One region of the Ensifer sp. Root558 genome, then DNA from elsewhere that is predicted to be linked to it. Evidence: riboswitches for the same ligand, from Rfam matches in the RefSeq annotation. Region 1 holds a riboswitch; each other region holds the start of a gene.
The links. Region 1 has a riboswitch for cobalamin ahead of cobU (bifunctional adenosylcobinamide kinase/adenosylcobinamide-phosphate guanylyltransferase). Riboswitches for the same ligand answer to the same signal wherever they lie in the genome.

Region 1 (3,830 bases):
CGCCTCCACAGGCCGTGTCTCGCCACTCTGCACGAGCGCGCGGTAAAAGCAGATCCCGACCGTCGGGGGTTCGAATCCCTCCCTCGCTACCATCCGTCCCTGAACAAGGGACTGCCATTCGCTGACGCCGATCACACCAGCACCCGGCCACCAGATGCCGGCCTTCAACAGGGGCTTTGCCGGCTGCGGCTTCTCCGCACCTGTGACCAGTGCGGCCGCATAGTCGAGAAACAGCCCGGCATTGTCCGAGCCGCCTTCGGTGAAGTAAGCCCAAAGGCGCTGGCGGTCGTCGGCTGCGACGGTGGAGAAAGGCTCCAGCCCCGGATCCGGCTTGTCGTCACCCGGCAGAACCGCGATCTCGAAACGATGGGTGACGGCAGCCGCATGCAGGGCTTCCAGCAGATAACGGAAATAGCTGGCGCCACCGAGCGGCCGGACGACGATCAGCTTGGCGTGACGCGCCGTGCGCTCGACGTAAGTGTCGACCGACATCGGGTGCATCAGGCTCATCAGGCTGGCGATGCGCAGGCTCAAGCCTCCGTCGCGTCGGCCGTGAGCCGCGGCGATCGAGGAGAGCTCGGTGTCGGCGGCCGATAGGAAAAGGATATCGGCCGGCGTTTGCCCAAGGTCGATCGCCTCGTTGCCGTCGGCGATCGTTCCTTTCTGGGCGAGAAGCAGATGCATTCGTCTTGTCCGTTGGGGCAATTCCGAACGAAAACGCTAAAAGCGTTCTCCATCCGGAACTGCATCATTTCAATGCGTTAGATCATTTCATTCAAAGAACGATCTACACGAGCGCGGTGATCGCGGCGCGCACCGCCGCCTCGTCCATGTCGTGCAGGCCGATGACGACGAGGCGCGTACCGCGCTTTTCGCCAGCGCCCCAGGCGCGGTCGTAATATTGGTCGATGCGGGCGCCGACCGCCTGGATCAGGAGGCGCATCGGCTTGCCGGGCACGTCTGCAAAACCCTTGAGGCGCAGAACGTCGTGCTCCGCGATTACGCCCTTCAGGCGATCGATGAAGGCGGCCGGATCGGCGATCGAACCGAGCTCGACGACGAAGCTGTCGAACTCGTCGTGATCGTGCTCCTCACCTGCCTCGTGCTCCATCTCGTGATGCGACTTGCGGTTGGCGATATCGCTTTCCGTGCCGACACCGAGGCCAAGCAGGATGGCAGCGGCGACTTCGCCGTTTTTCGCCTCGATCATCGTGGGCTTGCGGCTGGTGCGCGAAGACACCTCGTCGCGCACGGCCTTGAGGCCGGAGGCATCGATCAGATCGGTCTTGTTGAGAACGATGAGATCGGCAGCCGTCAGTTGATCCTCGAACAGCTCCTCGATCGGGCTTTCGTGATCGAGATTGTCGTCCTCGACGCGCAGCGCATCGACCTTGTCGTGGTCGTCGGCAAAGCGGCCAGCGGCAACGGCGGCGCTGTCGACCACGGTGACGACGCCATCGACGGTCACTTCGCTGCGGATATCCGGCCAGTTGAAAGCGGCGATCAGCGGCTGCGGCAGGGCAAGGCCCGAGGTTTCGATGATGATGTGGTCAGGACGGTTTTCACGCTCGAGCAGCTTCGTCATGGTCGGGATGAAATCGTCAGCCACGGTGCAGCAGATGCAGCCATTGGTGAGCTCGATGATGTCGTCCTCGGTGCAGGCCTCGGCACCGCAGCCCTTCAAGACATCGCCGTCGACGCCAAGATCGCCGAACTCGTTGATGATCAGCGCGATGCGCTTGCCGTCGGCGTTCTGCAGCAGGTTGCGGATCATCGTCGTCTTGCCGGCGCCGAGGAAGCCGGTGATGACGGTCGCCGGGATCTTGCCCTGGTTGGCTCTCGCAGTGGTCATGGATCAACCCTTCATTTTCAGCGGCAAACCGGCCGCGACAAAGTAAACTTCAGCGGATTTCTCCGCAACGATCTGGTGAAGCCGGCCGGCATGGTCGCGAAACTCGCGGGCCATGCGGTTCTCGGGCACGATGCCGAGGCCGACCTCATTGGAAACAAAGACGAGGCGCGCCCGCGCCTCGGGCAGATACGCAACAAGGGCGGCGAACTCCGCCGTCATGTCGCGCTCTTCCAGCATGAGATTGGTGACCCATAGCGTCAGGCAGTCGATCAGGACCACATGGCTGGGATCATCGATGCGTCTGAGGATGCCGACGAGATCGAGCGGCTCCTCATGCGTCGTCCAGCCCTCGCCGCGGCGCGTCCGGTGATGGTCGATGCGCTCGCGCATTTCGTCGTCCCAGGCGCGGCCCGTGGCGACATAATGCATGGTGAAGCCGGACGCTTCGACGAGCCTCTCGGAAAAGCTGGACTTGCCGGAACGGGCGCCGCCAAGGACCAGCACGGGCCCGGCGCTGAGACTGCTCATCGTGGCTGCCTCAACATTCCCAAATCAGCCGTCGGTGGCAAAAGCCATCGGACGCGCCACGGGCGCGTTCTTGAAAACATCTGCGAGCCAAAACAACCTCCGTGATGGCGTTGGAGACAAAAGTCCCCTCGGGCGGAATGCCCATGCCGGATGGCAGGTCTCCTGGCTCACGGCGTCACGGGCCGAACATCGCCTCGCCCTTAAACGGCAAGGTTCCGATGTCAGGGCCCGAGCGGCCCGCCTCACCTTCCCGGCGTCTTTCCGGTGCCACAGCGAACCTTTGCGCGTCGTCTCCGACGCATGGGCGCTGTGAGGGACATCGTGAAAGGCGGACGATTCGTAGAAGAAGAGGCGTCCAAACCCGGCTGATCACGATGCCACGCCAGTGGCTTTTCCGGCTTGATCCCCGACCTGCCCCGATTGCCCATGCAACCGGCCGACAGCCCGGCACCAATCCCGATGGCGAACCCTGACCGTTCTACAGTCGCGGGGTCGGCTGCGATAAGGATGCCCGATTTGGGTCCATCCGTCACATTCCCAATTATTCCCCCAGATCGCCACGACAAGGGGGAACCATCCAACACCTGATGATTAGGAAGCGGGCAGCCCAAAGTCAATCGACGCATGCGACGCCTCCCCGGCCGAGTTGCGCCACGCGACGATTTGTCGGGCGTCAGGCACGACGGCAGTGTGAACGGAACCGATGTCGAAACCTAGTGCTATGGATAGCAAACTGCTGCTAACACCTGTGCCAAAGTGCCGAGGGCGAATCTCGCCAAAAAAAGTGCCGAGGGCGAATCTCGCCAGAAAGGGAACCTTTCGAGTGGATACCGACCTGCGCCGCGTCGTCCTCATCGTCTCCCTGTTGAACCTTGGCTATTTCGGGGTCGAACTCCTTGTCGCGCTTTCGATCGGCTCGGTGTCCCTCATGGCCGACAGCGTCGACTTCCTCGAAGACGCCTCCGTCAACATGCTGATTTTCTTTGCTCTGGCCTGGACGGCGCGAACCCGCGCGCGGGTCGGCATGGCGATGGCGTTCATTCTACTGGTACCGGCGCTGGCCTTCCTTTGGACGGCCTGGGCGAAGTTCATGGATCCGGTCCCGCCAGAGCCCTTTGCCCTGTCCCTGACCGGACTTGGGGCGCTGGTGGTCAACCTCTTCTGCGCCTATCTGCTCGTCGCCTACCGTCACACGAGCGGCAGCCTCACGCGGGCAGCATTTCTCTCGGCCCGCAACGATGCCTTCGCCAATGTGGCCATCATCGCCGCGGGTCTGGCGACAGCCTATCTGTGGCAGTCGGCCTGGCCGGACCTGATCGTCGGCCTGGGGATTGCCCTGATGAACCTGGATGCCGCGCGGGAAGTCTGGGAAGCCGCAAGCGAGGAGCACGATGTCGCAGCGTAGTTCCGTCGGATAAGCTCGTTGCTCCTGTTGGGCCCGACGTACCGG
Region 2 (3,830 bases), 160 kb from region 1:
GCCGGCGGCAGCGACGACAGCCGGCGCCGCATCCTCGCCGCGCTGGAGATCAACGGTTGCTATGGTGACCGCGAGGAGTTCGCAAGCGTGGAACCGGACGTGCCGGAAAGCCACCGCAACATCGTTGCCGACCTGCCGCCGGAAGACGCCTACGGCCCGATGCTCGGCCGAGGCGAAGACGGCTACGCACCGCAGGAGCGCTACTATAGCGGCACGCTCAGAACCATGTGCGTGCGTACCTGCGACGGCGCCTTTTTCCCGGTTTCTTCAGATGCGACGCCGGCCGATTTCCCGCGCGACGAGCAGGCCTGTCGGGCGCGCTGTCCGGGGGCTGAGACCGAGCTCTATTTTCACGACCTCAACACGGAAGAGAGCGACAAGATGGTCTCGGCCGTGACCGGCCGTCCCTATACCGAAATGCCCAACGCCTTTGCCTATCGCACCCGCGCTGTCGGAAAACCCGGCCAGTGCGGCTGCCAGATACCGCAGACCGCCTCGACCACACCGAAGGCAAACGGAACGAAGATCGGTGACGACCAGTCGTCGATCATCGTCATCGAGACCAAGAAGCCGGAAGCGGCGAGCAATACCGCCAAGGCGCCGGCCGAAGAGCGGCCTTATGATCCGTCGAAGAACAAGGTTCGCGTCGTCGGCCCGACCTACCTGCCGCAGGAAGAAACCGCCATCGACCTCAAGCATCCGAAGGGACCGGCCTATCAGCCGGTCCAGAATTGATCGGACGAGGCCTTACGCCTTCTCCTTGCTGCGTCCCCATCCGTCTTCGAAAACCAGCTCGTCGAGCGGCAGGCGCTGGCGCCAGCCCTTCACAGCGAGTTCCGGCTGCTGATAGAGGCGATCGACATAGCCGAGGCAGAGCCAGGCAACGATCTCGATATGATCTGGGATGCCGAGAATCGCCTTGATCTCGGCCTCGTGGAAAATGCTCACCCAGCCGACGCCCACCCCTTCGGCCCGCGCAGCAAGCCAGAGGTTTTGCACGGCGCAGACGGTGGAATAGACGTCCATCTGCGGATTGTGGGTGCGCCCGAGTACGACGGCACCGCCGCGCGTGCGGTCGCAGGTGACACAGATGCTGAGCGGCGCCTTGCGGATGCCTTCCAGCTTCAGCGCACGGTACTTGGCCTGTTGTTCCGCCTCGAACATCAGCGCGGCCTCGTCATTGGCGCGGCGAAACGCATGCCAGACGCGCTCACGCGTTTCTTCCGCCCGCACCAGCACGAAGTTCCACGGCTGCATGAAGCCCACGGACGGGGCGCTGTGCGCAGCGGCCAGCAGGCGCCCGATCAGATCTTCCGGCAATGGCGCGGGCAGGAATTCATCGCGCACGTCGCGACGTGTCTCGATGGCACGGTAGACGGCCTCCCGCTCTGGCAACGAAAAGGCGCCGGCAGCCGCAAGGCCGCCCTTCGGTTCAGTCAGCATCGTTCGATCCCCAACAATGCGAAACCTCCCGCCGTCCACGCGGGGTTCGGTCTATCTCGCCAGGCCGGTCTTCTGACTTCGGTTCAACCGATCACCTCGCCTTCCCAGATCGATTGAAGATCCAGTGGCAAAACCTTGAATCAATTCAAGGCTCTCTTAGACGCGATCGTCCCCGTCACAGCGTTGGGCACGTTCCGGAATGACACCGGATTCCCGATTCTCCCGCTTTCGCGGGCACCTGACGACGGCACTAAGTGCACAGCCGTTTGAGAAAGACAAGCGGCGCCAACCCGGTCGAGACATGGCGCGCCACTTTCCGCCGGCTACTGTCGAGCTTAGTCGTTTGCCTCCGCCTCAAAGCGGAGCGACCGGATGCGGCGAGCCGTCATAGGCGCCCCAGACCGACTGATCGAAGCAAATCACCGATCCGGTCATCAGCCCGGACTCGGCCGACGACAGATAGGCGCAGGCCCGCGCCACTTCGGCCGGATCGACGAGCCGACCGAAAGGCTGGCCGGCCGCCGCCTTTTCAAGCCAATCGGCAGCCGCGCCATGAAACTCGCGCTGGATGCGGTCTTCGCCTTCGGACGCCATCCAGCCGATATTCAGGCCGTTGACGCGAATGCGGTTGCGAAGAAGCGCATAAGCCGTGTTTTTGGTCAGCGTTTCGAGGGCGCCTTTCGACGAACAATAGGCGGCAATGAACGGCTGGCCGGCCATCGCCGACATCGAGCCGATGTTGACGATCGTGCCCTCGGTCTTCTCCCGCCGCATGATCTTCACCGCCTCCTGCATCAGGAAGAACGGCGCGCGCACATTGATCGCGAACATGCGGTCGAAGAGTTCGGGCGTGGTGTCGAGGATCGTGCCACGGTCGGTGATAGCTGCGGCGTTGACCAGCGCATCGACCCGGCCGAATTCCGCGTCGCAAGCGGCGACCACCTTGCGGGCGTCCTCTACTTTTTCAAGATCGGCCTCGACATAGACGACTTTCGCGCCGCTTGCCTTGCCGATCTGCTCGGCCTTCGCCCGCCCCTTGGCGGCGTTGCGGCCGCAGATGACGATGCCTTCAGCGCCGCGCTCGGCGAAAAGGCCAGCAATCGTCGCGCCCAGTCCCTGCGTACCACCGGTGACGATGGCGATCTTGCCTTGCAATTGTCCACTCATCGAATTCCTCCCTTGGAAATGATCGTTTGAAACGGCTGCGGCTCCCGGCTGAAACACACCGGGAGCCTGTCAAATTGTAACTCGCTCGTCAGCTCAGCTTGCGCTTCGCCTGCGCCTCCAGCACCGAGAGAAACTCTTGTTCGCCCGTCCCCGCAGTGAGAGCCTCGCGCATCAACTGCGCCTGCGTCTTCGGCGCCAACCCGCCGAGTGGCGGATCCCGGTCGAGATTGGTGGGGAACGAATAGCCCTCGGCACAGGAGGAGATCGCGTTGGCCGCTTCCGCCTGCGTCAGCGTCCCGCCCGCCAGCAAGGCCCGCAAGGCCGGATAGAGCGTCGCGCTCATGGTCAGTCGGTCAACGGTTTCCATTGCGCGACCGAAGGCCGAAGACACCTGCAGCAGGTTGGCCACGCGGCGGATATCCCGGGAGCGGTTGGTGCCGGCGGCATGGAAGAGCGCCGGGTTGAAGAAGACAACGTCGCCCTTTTCGAGCGGAAGCTGCACATGGTGTGCGTCGAAATAGGCGCGGAATTCCGGCCGGTTGAGCGCCAGATAGCCCGGCACATAGGTTTGGCTATAGGGCAAGAACAGCGTCGGTCCGCTTTCGAGCGGCATGTCGCGATGGGCAACCGCCCCCTGCAGCGTCAGCACCGGTGAAAGCCTGTGCACATGCGCCGGATACTGCTCGATCACGGCCGCGGTCTGGAAGCCGAGGTGATAATCCCGGTGCGCCGATTGCGCCGCACCGCCAGGATTGACGCGATTGACCTGCGCCGTCATCTGGTAGTTCGGCCCGAGCCAAGCCTCGCTGACGAGCGCTATGACGGCATTGCCGTAATAGGAGGCGAAATTCTCCGGCGCGTTCAGGCAGTGCTTTTCCAGCGAGTTCCAGATGCGGTCATTGGCACCGGGTTTGGCGAAGTGATCGCCGCCGCCGCTGTTGCTTCGATGTTGCTCTTCGATGATGGCGTCAAAGACCCCGCTTGCGACGTCGATTGCTGTCGTATCGGCAAAGGCGCGCTTGAAGACCGCCACGCCAGGCCCGGTCGCCAGTACCTCGCAGATCTCCGCCAGAACAGAACGCCGCGCCTCGGCATCGCCGCACGCCGCAATCAGCGCGGCGCTGTCATATATCAGGATATTCTTTTCGCAGCCGGAAGCATGGGGGTAGTCGGACAGACTGGTTTGGCGTTCGACTTCCGCCCGGAACGCTTCGAGATCG
Region 3 (3,830 bases), on a different contig from region 1:
GAACGTTCGCGGGTGCTGATCGAAAACCTGACCCGGCACTACGGCATGGCGGGCCGGGCGAAGGTGCGCGCCGCCGATATTCCCGTGCTTGAACTGGAGGACAAGTCCTCGAACGCCCTTGCCAAGCTGCGGAGCGAGATCGAACTGGCGCTTCATCAGGACGGCGCCGAGGCAATCGTGCTCGGTTGCGCCGGCATGGCGGATCTCGCCCGCATGCTCCAGGCCGACTACGGCGTGCCGGTCATCGACGGCGTGTCGGCCGCGGTCAAGCAGGCGGAAGCACTGGTGTCTCAGGGGCTTTCGACGAGCAAGCGCGGCTCCTACGCAGCCCCGCTCAGCAAATCCTATTCCGGCTTGGTGAGCGCGCTTGCGCTGCCCCCTGGATGAAGCGACCTTGACACCTCCATCACGGTGGCAAGCATCGCATTCGACGCATCGGCTTCGGCAACGACCCAGTCGCGAAAAGCCTGGATCTTCTTCTGCCGCCTGGTGCTTTGCGGATAGACGAGCCAATAGGCGCGGCCGTCGCGCACCACGTGCTCGAACGGCCGGATGAGCCTGCCGCTCTTCAGTTCATCCATCAGGAAGGTTGAGACGGCAATCGCAATGCCGTGATCCGCCAGGATTGTGGCGACATCCATCGCCTGGACGTCGAAGATCAATTCGGTGCCGTTGCTTGCCGGCGGTTCGACGCCGGTTTCGATCATCCATCGCCGCCACCAGCTGGCGTTGCCGAAACGCCGGACCCTCAGAACGTCGGCGGGCTCCTTGAGCTGGTGCTTCTCCAGGAAGGAGGGCCTGCAGACAGGCACGTAATCGAGCGGAAACAAAGGAAAGACATCGTTGCCCGGCCAGTCGCCGGCGCCGCTGCGCACCGCGAGATCGACGGCGTCGCGCTTGAAGTCGACCAGCTCGGTCGACATGTGCACCCTGATGCTGATATTGGGATGCGCGGTCTGAAACGAGGCGAGGCGCTGGCCGAGCCAGCTCGAAACGACGGTCGGGAGCACGGAGATGTGCAGGTGATGCTCGGTCTTGTCGGCGATCTCCGAGAAGGCTGCCCCTAAGAGATCGATCGCTTCGGTCACCTTCGGCGCCAACTGCCGCCCGGCGCCAGTCAATCGCACCTCGCGCGGAAGCCGGACGAACAGCGGCGCGCCGATGCGATCTTCCAACAGCCGGATCTGATAGCTGACGGCCGCCTGCGTCATGCTGAGCTCTTCGGCGGCGCGGGTGAAACTCAGGTGCCTGGCGGCGGCCTCAAAAGCGCGCACCGCACTCATGGGAGGAATCTTGCTCATGGAACTGAGATAAGCATTCTTTATGCCAGCATGCGAGAAATCGCTTTGCGCGAAACGGCAAAAACCCTCACTTTTTTCGCGAACACACGACCTTTTAGAGAAGTGAGGATAGCAATGCTTAGCGCAATGCGATCAACGATTTACTATGTTCTGAACTGGGCCGATAAGACCCTCAGCCCCTCCGTTGCCATCGATACCTTCAACGAGTTCCAGCTCCGGGATATCGGCTTGACGCGGGACCAGGAGCACATTCGCCCGCGCATCGGCGATACAGCCGATCCGTGGCACTGGCCCAAGGAAGAGGCCTCATCCGTGCCGCAAACCTCGGCAGGCTGCAAGGGCGCGAGCAAGCCACGGGCCATGGCAGTCTCGCCGCGTGCGCAACCCGGCAAAAACAAGGACGTCAGCATCCTGCTCTGCGATTGAGCGAGTGCCGAGACGCGACGGGCCTGGATCGCCTAGTGCAGCATCCGGCCCGCGTGATGGCTCCATCGAAATTTCTCCCCAAAACCCTGCGAGCGCTGCGGCGCTTGTTGCCGTTTCGGCGGCGAGACGAAGCCCCCGACGGAGAGCCGGTTCAAAGCGCCGTTTACTCTCCGTTATCCACACTGCAAAAGAAAAGACCCTCCGCACGGGCCGTCCGGCACCTCACACCTATTGACGTAGATTTGCGATGAACTACTATATCTAGTGTTCGAGGTTCTTCCGATTCGCAAGGATTGGGAGCTAAGACGGGAATACGGTGCGCCGGCGGGTTTCCGCTGAGGCTATGCCGTAGCTGCCCCCGCAACTGTAGACGGCGAGCGACTGTCCGGATTTGGACCACTGAGGCATGAGGCCTCGGGAAGGTCGGGATGGAAGCTTTGACCCGTAAGCCAGGAGACCTGCCTCGATCACCAAACGTCCACGGGCGGGGTGTCCGGAGGGGTTGAGTGCGTGGCAGGATGAGCCTGCCCGATCGTCTCGACGTCTCCCCGGCAGCCCGTCGAAATCTTCGGGGTGAAGTCATGCCAGTTTCTTCCAGTTCAGATCCACCTTCTGCGGACGGGTGCGCGTTGTTGCGCGCCTGATTGAAAGGCCGCGCCTTGAAAACCCGCATCCGCGGAATTCCTGAGCGCCCCACCAAAACGAGCCGGCCCGGTTGCGTAACCGACCTTGGGCCAGCTTGACGACGTCAACTCCGGTCGAGTCGACCGGGGAGCGATGTTTCGTGTCCAATCGCCAACACCACGGTTCGCGTTCGCGCGATCCGACGACTTTTTGCGCCCATTTGCCAGACCCTACGAGGAACCCATGTCGATCACCGTCTACAGCAAACCAGCCTGCGTCCAATGCACCGCCACAACCCGTGCGCTCGACCGCCAAGGCATCGATTATCGCATCGTCGATATCTCCGAGGATTCCGATGCATTCGCGCTGGTGCAGGGTCTTGGCTATCGGCAGGTCCCGGTCGTCGTCGCCGGCGAGCGGCATTGGGCGGGTTTCCGCCCGGACATGATCAGCGCGCTTTCCTGAAGGACGCGGGCGATGGGCCTGATCGTCTATTTTTCCAGTCGCTCGGAAAACACCCATCGCTTCGTCGAAAAGCTCGGCCATCGCGCCGCACGCATACCGCTCAGGGAAGGTAAGGACACACTTACGGTCGCAGAGCCCTATGTGCTGATCGTGCCGACCTATTGCGGCGACGATGGCCGCGGGGCGGTGCCGAAGCAGGTCATCCACTTCTTGAACGACGCGGGCAACCGCTCTCACATCCGCGGCGTGATCGCAGCGGGCAACAGCAATTTCGGCGCGACCTACGGGATCGCCGGCGACGTGATTTCGGCCAAGTGCCGGGTACCCTATCTCTACCGGTTCGAGCTGCTCGGGACCGACGAGGACGTCGCCAATGTCAAAAACGGGATGGAACGATTTTGGACGTCACGACACTCGAACGCCCCTTGAAGGCGACGGAAGCAGCGCTCGACTATCATGCGCTGAACGCAATGCTGAACCTCTATGACGAAGAGGGACGGATCCAGCTCGACAAGGACCGGCAGGCGGCGAAACAGTACTTCCTCCAGCACGTCAACCAGAACACGGTGTTCTTCCATAACCTCCGGGAAAAACTCGATTATCTGGTGACCGAGGGCTATTACGAGCAGGAAGTGCTGGACCAGTATTCCTTCAACTTCGTGCGCGATCTCTACGATCATGCCTATTCAAAGAAGTTCCGCTTTCCGACCTTCCTCGGGGCGTTCAAATACTACACGTCCTATACGCTGAAGACCTTCGACGGAAAGCGCTACCTGGAGCGCTACGAAGACCGTGTCTGCATGGTGGCGATGGCCTTGGCGCGCGGCAACGAAGGGCTTGCCCGCGATCTCGTCGACGAGATCATCTCCGGCCGCTTCCAGCCGGCAACGCCGACTTTCCTCAACGCCGGCAAGAAGAGCCGCGGCGAGCTCGTCTCCTGCTTTTTGCTCCGGATCGAGGACAACATGGAGAGTATCGGCCGCGCCATCAATTCGGCGCTGCAGCTTTCCAAGC

Region 2: it holds a riboswitch for cobalamin, as region 1 does, so the genes downstream of both, bluB (5,6-dimethylbenzimidazole synthase) here and cobU (bifunctional adenosylcobinamide kinase/adenosylcobinamide-phosphate guanylyltransferase) in region 1, are expected to answer to the same signal.
Region 3: it holds a riboswitch for cobalamin, as region 1 does, so the genes downstream of both, nrdH (glutaredoxin-like protein NrdH) here and cobU (bifunctional adenosylcobinamide kinase/adenosylcobinamide-phosphate guanylyltransferase) in region 1, are expected to answer to the same signal.

The regions. Positions count from the first base shown of each region.
Region 1 is NZ_LMGC01000001.1:596,711-600,540, reverse strand. Features, by position in the region: gene cobN (cobaltochelatase subunit CobN) at 1-684, opposite strand, end outside; gene cobW (cobalamin biosynthesis protein CobW) at 788-1,852, opposite strand; gene cobU (bifunctional adenosylcobinamide kinase/adenosylcobinamide-phosphate guanylyltransferase) at 1,856-2,380, opposite strand; cobalamin riboswitch at 2,515-2,973, opposite strand; gene ASD63_RS03010 (cation diffusion facilitator family transporter) at 3,204-3,785, shown strand.
Region 2 is NZ_LMGC01000001.1:759,311-763,140, reverse strand. Features, by position in the region: gene ASD63_RS03790 (DUF2865 domain-containing protein) at 1-735, shown strand, start outside; gene bluB (5,6-dimethylbenzimidazole synthase) at 748-1,443, opposite strand; cobalamin riboswitch at 1,488-1,700, opposite strand; gene ASD63_RS03780 (SDR family oxidoreductase) at 1,798-2,610, opposite strand; gene ASD63_RS03775 (phytanoyl-CoA dioxygenase family protein) at 2,699-3,830, opposite strand, start outside.
Region 3 is NZ_LMGC01000037.1:47,598-51,427, reverse strand. Features, by position in the region: gene ASD63_RS31310 (aspartate/glutamate racemase family protein) at 1-387, shown strand, start outside; gene ASD63_RS31305 (LysR substrate-binding domain-containing protein) at 345-1,283, opposite strand; gene ASD63_RS31300 (hypothetical protein) at 1,428-1,727, shown strand; cobalamin riboswitch at 1,982-2,208, shown strand; gene nrdH (glutaredoxin-like protein NrdH) at 2,595-2,816, shown strand; gene nrdI (class Ib ribonucleoside-diphosphate reductase assembly flavoprotein NrdI) at 2,829-3,245, shown strand; gene nrdE (class 1b ribonucleoside-diphosphate reductase subunit alpha) at 3,215-3,830, shown strand, end outside.